DNA from 4 places in the Kitasatospora sp. NPDC094015 genome. Region 4 is predicted to be linked to each of the others. Evidence: riboswitches for the same ligand, from Rfam matches in the RefSeq annotation. Region 4 holds a riboswitch; each other region holds the start of a gene.
The links. Region 4 has a riboswitch for cobalamin ahead of ABT014_RS27220 (prenyltransferase/squalene oxidase repeat-containing protein). Riboswitches for the same ligand answer to the same signal wherever they lie in the genome.

Region 1 (4,983 bases), on a different contig from region 4:
GCGCGTCCTCGCCGCGGGCGGCGTCCAGCAGCTCGGCGACGGCCCGGTCGGCGGGGCGGGCGGCGACCCAGGCCCGGTACTCGGCGCGGGCCGGGCCGGGCGAGTAGTCGGCGCAGGCGCTGAGCAGCTCGGGCGCGCTCTGCTCGATGTGCCCGGCGGCGGTCTGGGCCACCGTGCAGATCTCCTCCAGCTTGGCCCGCACCGCCCAGTGCCCGAGCGGCGACAGCTCGGCCGCCTCGTCGCTCCTGGTCAGCGCGCCGACGGCGGCCAGGCCGTCGAGCATCCAGTCCAGGACGGCGGCGACGTCGCCGGAGGCGGGCAGGGTGTCGATCTGCGGCTCGCGGCAGGTGCCGCGGACCGCGGAGACGGCGGAGGCCGCGTGCGGGACCGGCGAGAGCGGGCCGGCGCCGACGGCGACGCCGACCCGGCGCTCGTCCAGGCCGCGCCGCAGCAGCTCCAGCAGTTCGCTGTCGGGGACCGGGCCGTCCACCAGGTGCAGGAAGGAGAGCAGCTGGGGCGCCTGGTCGACGGCCTGACCGGCGAGCACCGCGAAGACGCCGCGCATCGCGGCGGGCGGCACCGGTGCCAGCAGGGTCCAGGCGTCGAACAGCGCCGACCAGCCGCGGACCACGGCCTCGTCGTCGTGCTCCCAGGCGTGCAGGCGCCAGCCGGGGCCGGCGCCGCTGTCGCGGAGCTCGACCAGGCCGATCTGCAGGGCCTGGCCCCAGGCCTTGGCGGCGGCGCCGACGGTCATGGCGAGGGCCAGCCCGGCCGCCCGGGCGTCCTCGGGCAGCAGCTCCCCGCGCTTGTCGACCTCGCCGAGTTCGCCCGCCCAGCGGGCGATCCGGACCGCGTCGGCGAGCATCCGCCGGGCGAGCGGGGCCAGCTCCGCGGGGGCGGGGAAGCCGTCGGGTACGGGTACCCTGCCACGCCCGGGCTTGGGCTGGGGGGTACGGCGGCGGGCTGCGGCGGGGCTGCCCTGGATTGCGCTGTCGGCACGGCTGCCCGTGCCTGGCAGACGGGTGACCGTCGCACCGGTACGGATCGTCGGCTGGAGCGGGGCATCACGGTCGCGCGGGTTCCGAGACGTCACGCCGTGCAGTCTTCCCCTTGTACGGGCGTTCTGTCACATCGGGTGCGGCGCGTCTTTGGCGCCGGGGGCCCGGAACCCGTCCCGGATTCGGGCAAGGGCCCGCAAACCGGGCCCGGAACCCTTGACATCCGCCCCGTACACGACAAACAATTCCGGCCCACCGGCGCCGCCGTGGCTCGGAGCGGTGGGCCCAGCGCGATGGGCGCAGTGCGGCGGGCCCAGGAGCGGTGACTCTCAGAGCAGTGGGGTGAGAAAGCGTCGCAGGTGCTCCAGGTAACGGTCCGGGTCGGCGTTCCACAGGGCGGCGTGCCCAGCATCAGGGACGCTGCACAGGCTCACCAGGTTCTCCCGCCGCCGGGCCAGTTTCTCGGCGGCCGCGTACGGGGCGACGGCGTCGTCCGGGCTGTGCAGCAGCAGCACCGGCACGTGCAGGTCGCTGCCGTCGGCAAGCCGGGCGAAGTCCGCCAGGTCCACCCCCGAACGGCCCTGCGCGGCCAGCGCGCCCAGCTCGGCCACCGGGGCCGGGGCCCCCGTCCGGGCGGCCACCCGGCGCACGGTGGCCGGCCAGTCCAGCACCGGGGAGTCCAGCACCAGCCCGCTCACCGACTCCCGCCAGTCCGAGCGGGCGGCCGCCTGGAGCGCGATGGTGGCGCCCAGCGACCAGCCGTACAGCACCACCCGGCCCGCGCCGGAGGCCAGCGCGGTGCGGATCGCCGCCTCCACGTCCCGCCACTCGGTCTCCCCGAAGTGCCCGAGGCCGTCCGGGGAGCCCGGTGCGCCGCGGTCGCCGCGGTAGGTGACGGTGAGGGTGGGCAGCTGGAGCGAGTGCAGCAGCGGCATGACCGGGAGCGCCTGGGTGCGGTCGGCCGCGGGGCCGTGCACCAGGATCATCCAGGTCCCGCGGACGGCGGGGACGAACCAGGCCGGGAGCGGACCGAGCTCACCGGTCACCGCGTCGTCGGTGAACGCCATCCCGAACGCGCGGAACGGGTCCCCGACGTACACCCGGGGGGTCAGCCGGACCTCCGTGCCGGTGACCAGGGTGCCCAGCTCGGCCCGCTCCAGCCGGCGGGTCACGGTCTGCACGCCGGTGGCGACCACCTCGCCGACCACCGCGTGGCCGCCCTCGCCCCACTCCAGGCCGTAGCGGCCGGGGCGGACCGAGTCCGGGGTCCGGCTGAGCGTCACCAGGCCGGGGGCGAGGGCGTGCACCCGCAGCGCGGGGCGGGCGCCGCCGGGCTCGACGCCGGGGCGCAGGACCCGCTCGGAGACCTTGCGGCCGAGCAGCAGACCGGCCGCCGCCCCGGCCCCGACGGCGGCTGCTGCCACGATGGCGGCGGTACCCCAACGCATACTGCTCCCCGGATGCTGGTCGCGGATCGGACGCGGTACGGTCCCAGTCCACCGCCCGCGCCCCGGCGCAGCCACCGGAAGCGGCCGTTCGAGGGGCCGGACGCCCCGCGCGGCCTCAGACCGGGATCTCGGTGGAACGTCCGGCGAGCAGCTCCCAGAACCGCGCGGCGGGCGGGCGGCGCGACGGCTCCGCGGCGGCCGGGGTGGCGGCGCCCCAGTGCATCGGCACCTGGTACTCCCCCTGCAGTTCGGCCAGGACCTCGGCGAGCACCTCCCGGTCGACCGGCACCAGCCGGGCCACCGGCTTCAGCTGGGCCTGCCAGCGGCCCTGCACCACCTGGCGCAGCCGCTGCTCCAGGTCGTCCTGGTGATGGGTGATCCGGACCAGCGTGCGCAGGCCCAGGCCGAGCACGTGGGCCAGCGCGCGGGTCTGCTCCGCGTCCCCGGTCCACCGGCCGGTGTCCTCCGCCTTCCGGTACGCCTGCTCGGTGACGCCGATCCGGCGGGCCGCCTGTTCCTGGCTCAGCTCCCGGGCGACCCGGAAGTCACGCAGTCCGTCGGGCGGGGCGCCCATCAGCTGGGCCGGCGGGCACCACAGGGCGCGCGCCAGCGCGATGAACTCCTCCTCGGACGGCCGGATCCCGCCGGTCTCCCACCCGATCACATGGGCGGGCAGCAGCCGCACCCCGTGCGCGGCCATCCCCTCGACCACCTGGTCCGGGGTCAGGCCGAGCCCGGCGCGGTGGGCACGGGCGGCCGCCGGGGAGAACGGCACCGGCGTCGGTTCGGGCTGTCTTCGTCGCATGCCACGAAGCTAGGGGCGGCGCGGCCCGCGCTGTACCCGCCGAACACACGAAGCCCGGTTGGACGGTCGGACAGTGGACTGGCCGATCACACAGCCCCGGCCCTCCGAACGGCCGCACTACTCGGAGGTAGTGACGGCGGCCGCCGCCGGGCGCAAGCTACGCGGGTAGCGCGCCGGAGCGTCCCCGGGCCTCCGCAGCACCCTTCGGCGACCCCGGTGAGCTGGGGTGATGACGTGTGATCAAGGCCTCCGGCGGACCGGTTGACTCCCGGTCCGGGCCCGTGGTCAGATCCTTGGGCCATACGGAGGCAAGGAGAGGAAGCCGGTGCGAATCCGGCGCGGTCCCGCCACTGTCACCGGGGAGCACGCTCGGCCCGGCCGCCCTCGGCCGGGACGCGGGGGTGCGTCCGACCCGGAAGCCAGGAGACTCTCGCCGCCGTTCGTCGATCCAGGGCGCGGACCCTGAGTGAGGACACGCGAGCCATGCAGGCTGCCCCGAACCGAGCTCCGCTCGCTGCGCCGTGCGCCGGCTGAGCGCGGCCGCCCCCCACCTGCTCGGCGCCGCCCTCGGCCACCTCGCGGACGCCCGCTACGGCGACCCGCGGCGCGGCCACCCGGTCGCCCTGTTCGGCACGGCCGCCGGCCGCCTGGAGCGGGCCCTGTGGCGCGACCACCGGGGCGCCGGCGCGCTGTACACCGCCGTCTGCGTGGGCGCCGTCGCGGCCGGCACCGCGCTGGCCGACCGGGCCCTGCGGCGCTCCCCGCTGGGCCGCACCGCGCTCACCGCCGCCGCCACCTTCACCGTGCTCGGCGGCACCTCGCTCACCCGGGAGGCGGAGACCGTCGCCGGGGCGCTGCGGGCCGGCGACCTGACCGCCGCGCGGGAACGGCTGCCGCACCTGTGCGGGCGCGATCCGAGCGGCCTGGACGAACAGCAACTGGCCCGGGCCGTGGTCGAGTCGGTCGCCGAGAACACCGCGGACGCGGTGGTCAACGCGCTGGTCTGGGGCGCGGTGGCCGGGGCGCCCGGGCTGCTCGCCTTCCGGGCCGTCAACACGCTGGACGCGATGGTCGGTCACCGCTCGGCCCGGTACGCGCGGTTCGGCTGGGCCTCCGCCCGGCTCGACGACGTGGCCGGCTGGCCCGGGGCCCGGCTCACCGCCCTGCTCACCGTCGCCGCCTCACCGGAACCCGGCCGCACCTGGCGGATCTGGCGCCGGGACGGCTCCTCCCACCCCAGCCCCAACGCGGGCCAGGCCGAATCGGCGTTCGCCGGGGCGCTCGGGGTACGGCTCGGGGGCACCCTCCAGTACGGGACGCGGACCGAGCACCGGCCGGTCCTGGGGGCCGAACTCCGGCCGGTCACCGTGGACGACATCGACCGCGCCTGCACCCTCTCCCGCCGCGTCGGCCTCCTCGCCTTGGCGACGACCTCGGCGGCGGCCCTCCTGAAGCGACACCGCTCATGAGGACGACCCCGACCCGCAGGGGCGCGGGGAACTGCGCGACGTCGCAAGTGACGGTATCGCGCCTTCCGCAGCGCGCAGTTCCTCGCGCCCCTGAAGGCACCCACGTGCGGGCAACCACCCCTAGGGGCGCGGGGAACTGCGCGGCATCGGGAGTGACGGCGCCGCGCCTACCGCAGCGCGCAGTTCCTCGCGCCCCCGGAGGTATCCCGGTGCGCAGGGTGGGTTTCGCTGGATGTGTCGGGGGTCGGTGGATCGGAGGCGGG
Region 2 (4,983 bases), on a different contig from region 4:
GGTCGATGTGCAGCTGGCCGCGCGCCGCGCGGGTCTCCGCGTACGCGGTGTGCTGACCGAACTGCTCGGCCAGCTCGCTGGAGCGCTCGTAGGCGGTGAGCATGATGCGCTCGGAGATCAGCGTGGACAGCCGCTTGGCCTCGGCCGAGTCGAAGTCGATCCGGAGCTTGAAGAAGACGTCCTGCAGGCCCATCACGCCCAGGCCCACGGGCCGCCAGCGGGAGTTGGAGTTCCCGGCCTCGGGGGTCGGGTAGAAGTTGATGTCGATGACCCGGTCCAGGAAGGTCACGGCGGTGCGCACGGTGGCGTCCAGCCGGTCCCAGTCCATCGCGCCGAGCAGGTCCTCGACCGAGGCGCCGTCCGCCACGTGCGAGCCCAGGTTGACCGAGCCCAGGTTGCAGACCGCGGTCTCGGAGTCGTCGGTGACCTCCAGGATCTCGGTGCACAGGTTCGAGGAGTGCACCGTGCGGCCGGGCAGCGCGGTCTGGTTGGCGGCGCGGTTGGAGGCGTCCTTGAAGGTCATCCAGCCGTTGCCGGTCTGCGCCAGGGTGCGCATCATCCGGGCGTACAGGGTCTGCGCGGGGATGGTGCGGACGGCCTTGCCGGCCTGCTCGGCCTTCAGGTACGCCTCGTCGAACTCGGCGCCCCAGAGGTCGACCAGCTCGGGCACGTCGGCCGGCGAGAACAGCGACCAGTCGGCGTCGGCGTTGACCCGGCGCATGAACTCGTCCGGGATCCAGTGCGCCAGGTTGAGGTTGTGGGTGCGGCGGGCCTCTTCGCCGGTGTTGTCGCGGAGCTCCAGGAACTCCTCGATGTCGGCGTGCCAGGTCTCCAGGTAGACGCAGGCCGCGCCCTTGCGCCGGCCGCCCTGGTTGACGGCGGCGACCGAGGAGTCCAGCGTGCGCAGGAACGGCACGATGCCGTTGGACTGGCCGTTGGTGCCGCGGATCAGGCTGCCGCGCGAGCGGATCCGGCTGTAGGACAGGCCGATGCCGCCGGCGTGCTTGGACAGCCGGGCGATCTGCGCGTAGCGCGAGTAGATCGAGTCCAGGTTGTCCAGCGGCGAGTCCAGCAGGTAGCAGCTGGACATCTGCGGGTGCTTGGTGCCGGAGTTGAACAGGGTCGGCGAGGACGGCAGGTAGGAGAGCGCGCTCATCAGTGCGTACAGCTCGGCCACCTCGCGCACCGACTGCTCGCTGTCGCCGACCGCCAGACCGGCCGCCACGCGGAGCAGGAAGTGCTGCGGGGTCTCGATCACCTTGCGGGTGATCGGGTGGCGCAGCAGGTACCGGGACTGCACGGTGCGCAGGCCGAAGTACTCGAAGCGGTCGTCGCCGCGCTGGTCGATCAGCGCGTCGAAGGCGTCCGCGTGCTTGGCCACGAACGCGGCGGTGGTGTCGCCGATCAGGCCCTCGGCGTGGCCGACGGCGATCGAGGCGGAGAACGAGAGGGCGCCCTGGCCGATCGCCTCGTCCGAGATCTCCAGCGCGAGCAGGCGGGCGGCCAGCTTCGAGTACTGGGGGTCCTCGGCGATCATCGACGCGGCGGCCTCCACGGCCAGCCCGCGCAGCTCCGCGAAGTCGGAGCCGGCGTGGCGGCCGCGCAGCGCGGCGGCGGCGACGTGGCCGGGGTCCACCTGGGGGAGGTCGGTGCTCCGGTCGGTGAGCAGCCGGAGCAGCGCGGCACCGGGATCGGTCTGGGCGACGGAGGCTGAACCCTGGGACGGCAGGGCGACTGAGGCAGCGACGGTCAAGGCGCACTCTCTCCTGTGGCGGCGGCGGACGAGATCAGCCGGACCGTCTCGGACAGGGCGGAGCGGCACGCCGAAATCACCAGGCGCGCGTGGTCCCACCCCGGCCCACCCGCGAGGCCCGGACAAGTACTGCGGTGCTGCAAGGCATCTGCGGGGAAGCCGTGTGGCACACCGTCGGCAGGTCTCGGACTCGCGGGTCAAGGTGTTGCGAAGCCCGCTCACCGTTGCGGGGCAGTCCCGGACTCCCACCGGGTTCCCCTGCGTCGACAGCGAGAGCGAGCATACATGTTGTGGGCGGGCTCAGGATGCGCCACCAGATGTAGTGCCGCGTGTCGTGGTCGCTCGATCGCGTTGCGCCACGGGGTCGGCCGCCGGACGGGCCTCAGAATGTGATGGAGTAGACGATCACGTCGATCCCGGGCGCCGGCTCCCAGTCCCGCTCCGGGGTCCGCCGGAAGCCCAGTCGTTCGTAGACGCGGTGCGCCGCGGTCATCTGCGGGCGGGTGGAGAACGCCATCCCGGTCAGCCCGAGCTCGCGGCTGCGGGCCATCGCGGCGCGCACCAGCGCGCTGCCGGCGCCGCGGCCGCGGGCCGCCCGCGCGACCGCCAGCATCCGGATCTCGCCCTCGTGCGGCTCGGCGATGTCCGCCCACGGGTTGCCGCCCGCGGCGAAGGTCACGCAGCCGAGCACGGCTCCCGGTCCGCCGGCCGGGTCGAGGGCGACGAGCAGTTCGGCCTCCTCGGACCGCCGCCGGGCGTCCCCGAGGAGCTCGGCGTACGGGCCGTCGGGCTTGCTGTGGCCCTCGCCGACGTAGACCTCGACGCAGAGCGCTCCGGCGGGGGCGAGGTCCTCCTCGCGGGCGGGACGGATGACGAGATCGGTGGCGGCGTCCATGCCCCCAGTCTGCCGGTGGCCGGCCCGGGGGCAGCGGGCAGGGTGCCGGGCCGGGCGGGGCGCCCGGAGCCGGTCAGGGGCCCGGCCAGGGCGCGGGGCGAGGTGCCGTGCAGCCGGTCCGGGAGGTCGGGGTCGGCCGGACGGCCGCCGGGGCGGTGCCAGTTGTCCCGGCCGTGCCGGCCGGTGCGGTCCAGGTCGCGCCCGACCAGCAGGCCGAGCAGGCCGAAGCCGCCGACCGCACCGGCCAGTGCGAGCACGCCGAGCAGGGATGAGGAGGTCATGTCTCCACCTTCGCCGGGCCCCGGCCGGGCCACGAGTGGCAGAAATGCCCACTTGCCTCGAAAACCTGCCACCGTCATCCTGGAGCCATGCTGAAGAACGTGGTCACCGTGGTGCTGGAGGAGATCCACCCGTTCGAACTGGGGGTCGCCTGCGAGATCTTCGGCCTGGACCGCAGTGACGACGGCCTGCCGGTCTACGACTTCGCGCTCGCCTCGGCCCGCCCCGGCCCGCTGCGCACGCACGCCGGCTTCAGCGTCGACGTGCCGCACGGCGTGGAGCGGATCGCGGAGGCCGACCTGGTGATCGCCGCCGCGACCGGCATCCGGGACGAGTTCCCCGCCCCGCTGATCGAGGCGCTGCGGGCGGCCGTGGAGCGGGGCGCCCGGGTGCTGTCGATCTGCAACGGAACCTTCCTGCTGGGCGCCGCCGGGCTGCTGGACGGGCGGCGCTGCACCACCCACTGGCGGCACTCCGAGCGGCTCGCCGCGCGCTTCCCGCTCACCACGGTCGAGCCGGACGTGCTCTACGTGGACGAGGACCCGGTGATCACCGCCGCCGGCACCGCGTCCGGCATCGACGCCTGCCTGCACCTGGTCCGCAAGGTCCAGGGGCCCGAGGTGGCCCGCGGGATCGCCCGCCGGATGGTGGTCGCCCCGCACCGGGACGGCGGCCAGGCCCAGTTCGTCGCCCGGCCGCTGCCGGCCGAGGACGGCGAGTCGCTGGGCGGCCTGCTGGAGTGGCTGCGCCACCACCTCGACCTGGACCTCACGGTGGACCAGCTGGCCGCCCGGGCCCACATGTCGCCGCGCACCTTCGCCCGCCGCTTCCAGCAGGAGACCGGGACCACCCCGCACCGCTGGCTGACCGGTCAGCGGGTGCTGCTGGCCCAGCGCCTGCTGGAGGGGACCGGCGAGCCGGTGGACGCGGTCGCGGCGCGCTGCGGGTTCGGCAACGCGGCCACCCTGCGGCACCACTTCGGGCGCTGGCTGGGCACCACGCCGCAGGCGTACCGGCGGGCCTTCGGCGGCGTGGGGCAGGGCGCCGGCCGCTGAGCGGGCGGCGCCGGGGCGGGGCGGGGTCGCGGGCGGGTCGGGGCGCGTTCAGGCGCCCGGCCGGTCCAGGTGGCCGGTGTCGTTCCAGCCGTCCGGCCGCAGCCGGCCGCAGTCGGCCCGCCAGCGGCTGGCGGAGCAGTTGCGGACCGGGTCGAGGGCGAGCAGCTCGGGCTCGGTGAGCCGGTCCAGGATGTAGCGCAGCATCAGCACGGTGCAGTCGTGCGCGACCACCAGCACCGGCCGGCCGTCCTCCTCCTCGCCGAGGTCGCGCAGCAGGCTGCGCACCCGCAGCGCCACGTCCAGCCAGGACTCGCCGCCCGGCGGCCGGTAGTGCAGCTCGCCCATCCGGCGGCGGCGGGTGGCCTCGGCGGGGTGCTCCTTGTCGATCGCGGCCTTGGTGAGCATCTCCAGGATGCCCAGCTCTCTGTCCCGCAGCCGCTCGTCCTGCCGGATCGGGATCTTGACCGGGACCGCACCCAGCCCCGAGGCCTGGGCGAGGGCGATCCGGGTGGTCTCGGTGGTGCGCAGGTAGGGCGAGCACCAGACGCTGCGCGGGCGGTCGGCGGCCGGCAGCGCGGCCCACCAGCGGCCGAGTGCCTGGGCCTGGGCCTGGCCGCGCATCGAGAGCGGGATGTCGGCGTCCCGGCTGGTGATCGGGACGGTCAGCGCCCCGGTCGCGTCGGCGTGCTTGAACTCCACGTTCGCGGTGGACTCGCCGTGCCGGGTGGCGATCAGCAGGGAGGGCAGCCGGGTGCCCTCGCGGTGGTCCCGGTGTCCGTTCAGGATGGTGCCGAGCTCGGTCATGGCAGCGTCTCCCCGTTTCCTCGTCTCTGCCTGGGACGAACGGCCCGCCACGCAGATCATCGCCCGATATGAACGCGCCGTCGCCTCAAGTGTTGACCGAGGCGACGGTGCGATCACAGGGCGCACGCAGGGCTTTTCGCGCGCTCCCGATGACTCAGTGCGCTGCCGCAGGCTGCGGGGCGCTCTCGACGGCCGGC
Region 3 (4,983 bases), on a different contig from region 4:
CTTGACCGGACGGTCGGTCAGGTCCTGGGCGTAGCGGTACCAGTCGACCGTCATCGGGTGCGGGCGGGAGATGTCGCCGGCCAGCACCGGCGGGCGGACGTACCGGGTGCCGTAGGACTGCACCCAGCCGTGCCGGGTGGCGAGGTAGCCGGTGAGCTGCTCGGCGAAGTACTGGACCATGTCGTTCCGTTCGGGCTCGCCGTGAACCAGGACGTCCAGGCCGGCCTTCTCCTGGAACGCGACGACCTCGCGCACCTCGGCCTCGATGCGTTCGCGGTAGGCGGCGGCGTCGATCCGGCCGGCGGTGAGGTCGGCGCGGGCGGTGCGCAGTTCGGTGGTCTGCGGGAAGGAGCCGATGGTGGTGGTCGGCAGCAGCGGCAGGCCGAGCCGGGCGCGCTGGGCCTCGGACCGTTCGGGGTAGGCCTGGGCGCGGCGGGCGTCGGCCTCGGTGACGGCGGCGGTCCGGGCACGGACGGCCGGGTCGCGGGTGATCGGCGAGGTGGCGCGGGAGGCCAGGTCGGCCCGGTTGGCGGCGAGTTCGGCGGTGATCGCGCCGGTGCCCTCGCGCAGCCCGCGGGCCAGCAGGGCGACCTCCTGCGCCTTCTGCTTGGCGAAGGCCAGCCAGCGGGCGATCTGCGGGTCGAGGTCGCGTTCGGCGTCGGCGTCGAGCGGGACGTGCAGCAGGGAGCAGGACGGTGCGACGTCGACCCGGTCGGCCAGGCCCAGCAGGGTCGCCAGGGTGGCCAGCGACTTCTCCAGGTCGTTGATCCAGATGTTGCGGCCGTCGACCACGCCGGCGATCAGGCGCTTGCCGGGCAGCCCGCCGACGGCGGCGAGCGCGTCCAGGTTGGCGGCGGCCGGCCCGGTGAAGTCGAGGGCCAGGCCGTCGATCGGGGCCTTGGCGAGGACCGGGAGCGCCTCGCCGAGCCGGTCGAAGTAGCTCGCGACCAGCAGCTTGGGGCGGTCGGTGCGGGCGCCGAGCTCGCGGTAGGCGCGGGCGGCGGCGTTCAGCTCGGCGGGCGTGCGGTCCTGCACCAGCGCGGGCTCGTCCAGCTGCACCCACTCGGCGCCGGCGGCGCGCAGGTCGGCCAGCAGCTCGGCGTAGACCGGCAGCAGCCGGTCCAGCAGGGTGATCGGCTGGAAGTCCTCGGCGACGCCGGGCGCGGGCTTGGCGAGCAGCAGGTAGGTGACCGGTCCGACCAGCACCGGGCGGGCGTCGTGGCCCGCCGCGAGGGCCTCGCGGAGCTCGCCGACCGCCTTGGCGGGGTCGGCGGTGAACGCGGTGTCGGGGCCGAGTTCGGGGACCAGGTAGTGGTAGTTGGTGTCGAACCACTTGGTCATCTCCAGCGGCGCGACGTCCTGGGTGCCGCGTGCCATGGCGAAGTAGCCGTCCAGCGGATCGGCGTCGACGGCGGCGCGGTGCCGCGCCGGGATCGCGCCGACGGCGACGGTGGTGTCCAGCACGTGGTCGTAGAGCGAGAAGTCGCCGGTGGGCACTTCGGTGACGCCGGCTTCGGCGAGCTGCCGCCAGTTGTCCCGGCGCAGGTCGGCGGCGGTGGCCAGGAGCGCGTCGGCGGTGACGGCGCCCTTCCAGTACCCCTCGACGGCCTTCTTGAGTTCACGGCCCTGCCCCTGGCGGGGGTGGCCGTAGGTGGTGGACCGGGTCGCCGCGGCTGCGGACTTCGCTGTCAAGGGACTCTCCTTCGCGAGTCTTGCTCCTCGAGTACCCGGTGACGGGACGAGAGCGCGAAGGTGCGACCAACCGGACGGACGCCCGCAGGGTGCGGCTCCGCCAGGTGTGCACGCCGACCCGCCCACGAGGTCACCGGAGGTCCGCGCACGATGGTCGCGCACGGGCAGTGGCAGGTCTTCGGACTCGCGGGCACGTCCACCCGTCCAGGGCGGACACCTACTGGCCGTCGCTTCCCGGACCCACGGGCCCAGTGCGTTTGACGGCGGTCGTTCCCACTCACCGCTGCGGGGCAGTCCCGGATTCCCACCGGGTTCCCTCTTACGACACCCCGCCTGGCGGACGGGGCGAACCAGCTGCGGTGCCAGCCTAGGGCCAAACCCCCGGCCCGGGCAGCATCGCCCGCCGGTGCGTCCACGGAGTGAGACCGGGCGGCGCGTTCCGGCCCGGCCCGCGCGGCGAATCCGTAGGCTCGGACCATGCGGATCGTCTCGCTCCTGCCCGCCGCGACCGACCTGGTCACCGTGCTCGGTCCGGGCCCGGCCCTGATCGGCCGCCGCGGCCCGCGGGTGGTCCGCGGGGCCGAGGTGCTGGCGCACGTCCTGCACGGTGTGCGGGCCGGTGCACCGGTGACGGCGGACGAGGCGCAGCGGGTGCGCCCCGGGCGGTAGGGCCCGGGGCGCACGGGCCCTACCGAGGAGCGGCCGATCAGCGGTGGGTGAACTCCGGCGGCCGCTTCTCGGCGAAGGCGGCCATGCCCTCCTTCTGGTCGGCGGTGGCGAACGTGGCGTGGAAGAGCCGGCGTTCGAACCGGACACCCTCGGCGAGGGTGGTCTCGAAGGCGCGGTCGACGCTCTCCTTCATCATCACGGCGGCCGGTGCGGACATCGCGGCGACCGTCTCCGCCACCGCCATCGCCTCCGCCAGCAGCCGGTCGGCCGGGACGATCCGGGAGACCAGGCCGGCCCGCTCGGCCTCCTCGGCGCCCATCATCCGGCCGGTCAGGCACAGCTCCATGGCCTTGGCCTTGCCGACCGCCCTGGTCAGCCGCTGCGAGCCGCCGATCCCGGGGATCACCCCGAGCTTGATCTCCGGCTGCCCGAACCTCGCGGTGTCGGCGGCCAGCAGGATGTCGCACAGCATCGCCAACTCGCAGCCCCCGCCCAGCGCGTAGCCCGCGACCGCGGCGATCACCGGCTTGCGCAGCGCGCCGAAGCGGTCCCAGGCGGCGAACCAGTCACCGAGGTAGGCGTCGACGAAGTCGAGCGACTGCATCTCCTTGATGTCGGCGCCGGCCGCGAAGGCCTTCTCCGAGCCGGTGACGACGAGGCAGCCGATCACCGGGTCGCGGTCGAACTCCGTTGCCGCCACGACCACTTCGTTCATCAGCTGGGTGTTCAGCGCGTTGAGCGCCTTCGGCCGGTCGAGCGTGATCAGCCCGACCCGGCCCTTGCGGTCGACCAGGATGGTCTCGTAGCCGGTCACTCGGCGTCCTCCTTCTCGGCCTTCAGCGTGGTGATGATCGCCGAGAAGTCCAGGCCTGCGCCCTCGCCCGCCGCGAAGGAGGCGTACAACTGCGCGGCCCTGCGCCCGAGTTCGGTCGGCAGTCCGGCGGCCTCGGCGGCCCCGGCGGCGAGGCCGAGGTCCTTGGCCATCAGGGCCGCGGCGAACCCGGCGGCGTACCCGCGGTTGGCGGGGCTGGCCGGAACGGGCCCGGGGACGGGGCAGTTGCTGGTGAGCGCCCAGCACTGGCCGGAGGCGGTCGAGGCCACGTCGAACAGCGCCTGGTGGCTGAGGCCGAGGCTCTCGCCGAGCACGAAGGCCTCGCCGACGGCGATCATCGAGATCCCGAGGATCATGTTGTTGCAGATCTTCGCGGCCTGGCCGGCGCCGGACGGGCCGCAGTGCACGACCTTGCGGCCCATCGCCTCCAGCACCGGCCGGACGGCGTCGAAGTCGGGCTGCGCGGCGCCCGTCATGAAGGTGAGGCTCGCGGCGCTCGCCCCGGCGACCCCGCCGGAGACCGGCGCGTCCACCGCCCGGTGGCCGGCGGCCGTGGCCAGGTCGTGGGCCGCGCGGGCGTCCGCGACGTCGATGGTGGAGCAGTCGACGAAGTACGTGCCGGACCGGGCGGCGGGCAGCAGCTCCGCGTAGGCGGCCAGCACGTGCCGGCCGGCGGGCAGCATGGTGATGACCAGGTCGGCCTCGCGGGCCGCTTCGGCGCCCGAGCCGGCCGCCTGCACCCCGGCGGCCTCGGCCTGCCGGAGCGCCTGCGGGGCCAGGTCGAAGCCGCTGACCCGGTACCCGGCCTTGACGAGGTTGGCGGCCATCGGACCGCCCATGTTGCCGAGTCCGACGAATCCGATGTGACGGGTCACCAGCGCTCCAGGGGTGTGGTGGTGGCGAGGCCGAGTTCCCGCTCGCCGAGCGGGGTGAAGTAGCGGTCCACGGCGGCGGGCGCGACGGCGTCCAGGGTGGCCGGGTGCCAGTGCGGTGTGCGGTCCTTGTCGATCACCTGGGCCCGGATCCCCTCGGCCAGGTCCGCGGTGGCGAGCGCCGCGCAGGAGGTGCGGTACTCCTGGTCCAGCACCGCTTCCAGCGGGCCGAGTTCGCGGGCCCGGCGCAGCGCGGCGAGCGTCGCCTTCACGGCGCTCGGCGAGTTGGCGGTGATCCGGTCGGCGGCCTGCTTCGCCTCGGGTTCGCCGCTGCCCAGCAGGCGGTCGAGGATCTCCTCGACGGTGTCGGCGGCGTAGCAGACGTCGATCCAGCCGCGCTGCGCCGCCAGCCGGCCGGGCGGGGCGGGTGCGACGTACCGTTCGAGGACGTCGTGGACGGGCCGGGCGGTGAGCTCGTCGAGCAGCGCGGGCAGCTGCTCGGCGGGGACGAAGTGGTCGGCGAGCCCGCAGGTCATCGCGTCGGCGGCGCCGGCGGAGCCCGCGGTCAGGGCGAGGTGGGTGCCCAGCTCGCCGGGGGCGAGGGCGAGCAGGTAGGTGCCGCCGACGTCGGGGACGAAGCCGATGCCGGCCTCCGGCATGGCGACCCGGGTGGTCCCGGTGACGATCCGGACGCTGCCGTGTGCCGAGACGCCGACCCCGCCGCCCATCACGATGCCGCTCATCACCGCGACGTAGGGCTTGGGGTAGCGGGCGATCCTGGCGTTGAGCCGGTACTCCGCGCGCCAGAACTCCTCGACGGCGCCCGGGTCGCCGCCGGTGGCGGCGCGGTGGATGGCCACGATGTCACCGCCGGCGCAGAAGGCCCGCTCCCCCGCTCCGGTGACGACGACGGTCTCG
Region 4 (4,983 bases):
TCCGGTTCGTGCAGTTCCTCGCGCCCCTGGGGGTGTGCCGCCTGTGGAAGGGGGCGTCAGGTTGTCACGTAGCAGCCTGCGATCCATCGGAACCTGTTCATCGGAATATTGTCCCCCTCGGTGCGATGCAGGGGCGGAACAGCGCCGCCCCTTGTGGGCATGATCCGCCGTCGGCCCGGCGCTCGGTAGGGTCGGGTGGGCCCGATCCCTGGGCGGTCCGAGTCGAAGGTGGAGCGTTTCGTGGAACTGATGCGGCGGGCCGCGTGCTGATCGAGCGGGCGTGCCGCCCCGAGGACGGGGCCTGCCGGCACCTGCTGGTGTGGCGGGCCGGTCCGGGCTGGCGGATGGTCAGCAGTGCGGTGCTCGGCGGTGGGCTGGGCGACCGGGAGTGGGTGGTCAACGCGCAGGTCAGGGCCGGGTACGGCCGGATGGATCCGGATCGCCACCTGGCCGAGCTGGCCGCCGCGCAGGGGCTGGCCGGGCCGGGGGCGGGCCTGATGACCGCCGCCGAGGTGGACCGGATGACCTGGGCGTGCGACGGCGGCGCCGCCGCCGTGGTGACCGCCGGCGTCGGGGTGCCCGCCTGGGCCGCCGCGCCGGAACCCGGGAGCGAGCCGACGAAGGCGCCCCCGCAGCGGCCCGCCTTCGTCCCGGGCACCGTGAACATCCTGGTCGCCGTACCCGCCGCGTTGTCCGACGCCGGCCTGGTGAACCTGCTGGCCACCGCCACCGAGGCGAAGGTGCAGGCGCTGCTGGACGCCGGCTACGACTGCTCGGGGACGCCGTCGGACGCGGTCTGCGTCGCCGTCCGGCAGGCCCGCCCGGGCGAGGACGCGGAACCGTTCGGCGGTCCGCGCTCGCCCTGGGGTGCGCGGGTCGCCCGCGCCGTGCACGCCGCGGTGCGCGCCGGAGCGGAGGCGGACCGCGCGCGCCGGGCCCGGGGTCCGGTGCCCGACCATGCGCGGTCCCGGCCGGAGTGCTGCCGCACCGACCTGCTGCCGCTCGGTCAGCTGCCGTAGCGCAGCGAGACGGTGTCGCCGACGTTGACCACGGTGGCCCGGGTCGCGGCGGTGGCGGCGGCGTTGTCCAGGCTCGCCTTCCAGGTGGAACCGCCGCTGTTGGCGGTGCCGTTGAGCGCCGTGACGGTGCCGCCGCCGGTGGACGGGGTGACCGAGGTGACGCAGCCGCTCGGGGTCGCGGTGGCGGCGGCGTCGAGGACGGCGCCCAGCGTGGTGGTGCCACCGGTCGGGGTGAGGGTGACGGCGCAGACCTTCAGCCCGGCGGTGCCGGTGCCGTTGTCGACGACCAGGGCGACCCGGGTCGCGGTGCCCGCCGTGAAGGCGGTGGTGGCGACCCAGGTGGGCGCACCGGCGGTGGTGGGGGCGGGCGGGGCGGCGGTGAAGCCGGCGCCCGTGACGGCGCGCAGCCCGTCGACCGAGGCGTAGGGGGAGGGGGAGGTGTCGGTGGGCAGGTACTTGAAGCCACCGGCGGGCTTGAACTGCTGGGCGATCAGGAAGTCGATCGGCGTCCTGCCGCTGCCGCTGGTGAAGTCGGCGCCCTGCGGGTTGATCCCGCAGGCGTTCAGCCCGGAGACCGCCCAGCCGTTGGAGTCGGTGTTGGCGCCGAACATGGAGTTGAAGGCGCCGGAGGAGATCAGCTTGCCCTTGAGGAAGTTCTTGGCGGCGACGATCGCGGCGTCGGTGCCGGGGACGCCGCTGCTGCACAGCGAGGCCATCGCGGCGCCGGTCATGTCGATGTCGCTGCCCTGGGCGAGCGCGGTCGGGTTCCCGGCGGCCTTGCCGTAGTTCCAGCCGCCGTCGTTGTGCTGGTTGGCCCGGACGGCCGTCACGGTGGCGTCGATCAGTGCCTGCGGGACGCGCTGGGTGCCGCCCTGGGTACGGGCCCCGCCGAGGGCGAGCAAGCCGAAGACGGTGCCGTTGAAGTTGGCGGACGGGCCGTAGTAGCCGGGCTCGGCGGTCTGCCAGTACGCGGCGAGGTCGGCGATCAGGTTGCGGCCGGGGCCGACCCGGGCCGGGTCGATGCCGGCGGCGTAGGCGTTGAGGGTGGCGCGCTCGTAGTCGGTGACCACGGGGGAGGCGCTCGGCCAGGTGGTGGCGGCGAGCTGGTTGCGGTACACGGTACGGGCGTTCTTGCTGGTGTCGCCGCCGGGGGCGACGTCGACCGCGGCGGTGCCGGCCGCGGCCAGCGCGCTGAACGCCCACTCGTTCGAGAGGCCGCCTCCGGTGACGTAGCTGCCGTCGGCGGCCTGCAGCGACTTCAGGTAGGTCACGCCGGTGCTCTTGGAGGTGGCGATCTGCGCGGGGGAGGCGGTGGCGCCGGCGGGCACGGCGGACAGCAGCAGGGCGCCGGCCGCCAGCGCGACGACGGTGGCGGAGGAGTGGCGGAGGGGCACGGTCGGGCTCCTTGGGTGGTGGGCGCCGACCGGTCCCGCGCGGGCGGTCCGATCGAGGGCCGCGCGCCGCCGGGGGCCGCCGCCCGGGTCGCGTGGGCTGGCTTTCGCTCGTGGTGCGCGCCGGGTGGGCATTCGGGCTCGGAGCGTCGATCCGCCCCACACCGCTGCGCGTCAGCCCTGGATTCGCACCAGGTTCCCCCACTCGGCCACCCGGGACGCTATCGCAGGTCGGGCCCGCTCACGAGGTGTCGAAGGCGACATGACGCCTCGTTGACGCCCCGCTGCGCCGCGTGGTCTGATGAACCGGTTTTCACCCTTGGCAGTCAGGGGAAGCCGGTCCAAGTCCGGCGCTGACCCGCAACCGTGGACCCGCAACTCGTGGCGGGTGAGCCGGAATGCCTGCGCCGAGGAGCAAGTCAGCAACACGTGCGTCGTCGCGGACTACGGCGCGGTCTGACCCGGGCGCCCTCCCCTGATGCCCGGTCGGCTGCGCCGTCGTGCTCCGCCTCGACCGACCAGGGAGTCGCCGGTGAGGGTCAGCAGCAGTCGTACGAGTCCGGGCAGCAGAGGGCGCACGCTGGCGTCCGTGCTGCTCGCCAGTGCCATCGCGGTCAGCGCGGGCGGCACGGTGCTGCTCGGCCACCCCAGCAGGGCCGCCGCCGACCCGATCGAGGAGTGCACCGCCACCACCGGCGCCGTGGTCGCCGTCGACTTCGGCCACTGGGGCGGCAGCGTGGTCCGCGGCTGCGACGCCCACCCCACCACCGGGATGAACCTGCTGCACAACGCCGGGTTCACCACCACCGGCACCGAGCACGACGGCCCCGCCTTCATCTGCCGCCTCGGCAGCAGCACCTTCGGCAACGGAACCCAGTACCCGACCGCCGCCGAGGAGCCCTGCGTCAACACCCCGCAGGCGACGGCGTACTGGTCGTACTGGATCGCCGAGCCAGGCCAGGACACCTGGTCCTACAGCCAGTTCGGCGCCGGCACGCAGAAGCCGAAGCCGGGCGAGGTCGAGGCCTGGGTGTACGGCGGCACCGACGTCGGCGGCAGCAGCGGCGCGCCCGCGTTCACCCCGGACTCGGTCCGGGCGAAGAACCCGGCCAGCCCCTCACCGTCCACCTCCACCTCCGCCTCCGCGTCGACCTCCGCGTCGGCGTCGGCCTCCACGAGCCCGACCGTCGCGCCGCCCGCCACCGGTGACCCCGCCGCCGCGGCGGCCTGGCTGGCCGGCCGGCTGGTCGACGGCGACCACATGGAGAACTGGGCCTTCGAGGGCCCCGACCTGCCCCGGACCTCGCTGACCGCGATCGCGCTCGCCGCGGCCGGCACCCAGGACCCGGCCCTGCGCAAGGTCGTCGCCTTCCTGGAGGCGCACACCGACGCCTTCCTGCTCCCCGACGGACCGGCCGGCAAGCCGGACGCCCGGGCGGCCGCGCTGCTCGGGCTGGTCGCCGAGAGCACCGGCCGCAACCCGCGCGCGTTCGGCGGCCGCGACCTGCTCGCCGCGCTCACCGACCACGTGTGCACCGCTGCCGGGGAGGACGGGAAGTGCACCGCCGCCGGCGACTTCCTCGGCGCCGCCTCGCCCTGGGTCCAGGCCCTTGGCGTGATCGCCCTGCTGCGCGGCGAGGTCACCCCGCCCGCCGCCACCCTCGCCCGCTTCGAGGCGCTGCGGTGCGCCGACGGCGGGATCGCCGGCGCGATGATCGTGCCCGGCGAGAACTGCGAGTCGGACCCGTCCACCACCGCGCTCACCGTCCTGGCCCTGCGCAAGGCCGGCAGCGCCGACCCGACCGCGCAGAACGCGGCCGACCAGCTCGCCGCGAGCCAGCAGGCCGACGGCTCGTACCTGCCGTACATCGGCGCCTCGGGCGGCGACACCGCCGGCACCGCCGGTGCGGCCCAGGGCCTGAAGGCCGCGGGCCGGGCCACCGAGCAGGCGGCGGCCAAGGCCTGGCTGGCGGCCCGGCAGAACAAGGACGGCGGCTTCGGGCCGGACCGGTGGACCACCGACTCGGACCCGGCCGCCACCGAGCAGGCGATCCTCGCCCTCACCGGCACCGATCCGGTCAGCGTCACCCGTGACCTCGGCGGCACCACCCCGCAGCCGAGCCGCACCCCCGACCTGGCCAAGGGCAGCAGCTACCTGACCGCCCCGGCCAACCTGATCGACGGTCACTACTACGAGGCCTTCCCGACCTTCGCCGACTTCGGCCTCACCATCGACGGCGCCTTCGCGCTCGCCGCCGCCGGCACGGACGACGCCGCCCTGCGCAAGATCGTCGACTTCCTCGACCAGCAGGGCAAGGACGCCAACGACCGTACGGTCAACGACTGGACCGGCGTCGGCACCGAGTACGCCGGCGGCGGCTCGATCGGCAAGGAGGCGCTGCTCGCCGAGGTGGTCGGCCGCGACCCGCACGCCTTCGGCGGCCACGACCTGATCGCGGCGCTGGCCCAGGCCGTCTGCGCGCACGCCGACCTCGACAACGGCTGCGCGGAGGCGGGGAACTACCTCTGGGCGACCTCGGTGTTCTCGCAGTCCCTCGGGGTGATGGCGCAGC

Region 1: linked by a shared signal. The riboswitch ahead of ABT014_RS26260 (cobalamin biosynthesis protein) and the one ahead of ABT014_RS27220 (prenyltransferase/squalene oxidase repeat-containing protein) in region 4 are both predicted to bind cobalamin.
Region 2: linked by a shared signal. The riboswitch ahead of ABT014_RS08515 (ribonucleoside-diphosphate reductase subunit alpha) and the one ahead of ABT014_RS27220 (prenyltransferase/squalene oxidase repeat-containing protein) in region 4 are both predicted to bind cobalamin.
Region 3: linked by a shared signal. The riboswitch ahead of metE (5-methyltetrahydropteroyltriglutamate--homocysteine S-methyltransferase) and the one ahead of ABT014_RS27220 (prenyltransferase/squalene oxidase repeat-containing protein) in region 4 are both predicted to bind cobalamin.

Annotation. Positions count from the first base shown of each region.
Region 1 covers NZ_JBEOUL010000026.1:75,508-80,490, forward strand. Annotated here, with positions in the region: gene ABT014_RS26245 (hypothetical protein) at 1-1,093, opposite strand, end outside; gene ABT014_RS26250 (alpha/beta hydrolase) at 1,328-2,446, opposite strand; gene ABT014_RS26255 (helix-turn-helix domain-containing protein) at 2,562-3,251, opposite strand; cobalamin riboswitch at 3,541-3,703, shown strand; gene ABT014_RS26260 (cobalamin biosynthesis protein) at 3,782-4,720, shown strand.
Region 2 covers NZ_JBEOUL010000005.1:116,528-121,510, forward strand. Annotated here, with positions in the region: gene ABT014_RS08515 (ribonucleoside-diphosphate reductase subunit alpha) at 1-1,753, opposite strand, end outside; cobalamin riboswitch at 1,913-2,042, opposite strand; gene ABT014_RS08520 (GNAT family N-acetyltransferase) at 2,136-2,648, opposite strand; gene ABT014_RS08525 (hypothetical protein) at 2,756-2,920, shown strand; gene ABT014_RS08530 (helix-turn-helix domain-containing protein) at 3,017-3,982, shown strand; gene ABT014_RS08535 (histidine phosphatase family protein) at 4,031-4,786, opposite strand; gene mctP (monocarboxylate uptake permease MctP) at 4,941-4,983, opposite strand, start outside.
Region 3 covers NZ_JBEOUL010000068.1:3,390-8,372, reverse strand. Annotated here, with positions in the region: gene metE (5-methyltetrahydropteroyltriglutamate--homocysteine S-methyltransferase) at 1-1,692, opposite strand, end outside; cobalamin riboswitch at 1,845-2,062, opposite strand; gene ABT014_RS34205 (hypothetical protein) at 2,170-2,361, shown strand; gene ABT014_RS34200 (enoyl-CoA hydratase) at 2,399-3,175, opposite strand; gene mmsB (3-hydroxyisobutyrate dehydrogenase) at 3,172-4,068, opposite strand; gene ABT014_RS34190 (enoyl-CoA hydratase/isomerase family protein) at 4,065-4,983, opposite strand, start outside.
Region 4 covers NZ_JBEOUL010000028.1:81,467-86,449, forward strand. Annotated here, with positions in the region: gene ABT014_RS27215 (adenosylcobinamide amidohydrolase) at 264-1,019, shown strand; gene ABT014_RS27220 (prenyltransferase/squalene oxidase repeat-containing protein) at 1,007-2,413, opposite strand; cobalamin riboswitch at 2,520-2,642, opposite strand; cobalamin riboswitch at 2,688-2,834, shown strand; gene ABT014_RS27225 (prenyltransferase/squalene oxidase repeat-containing protein) at 3,000-4,983, shown strand, end outside.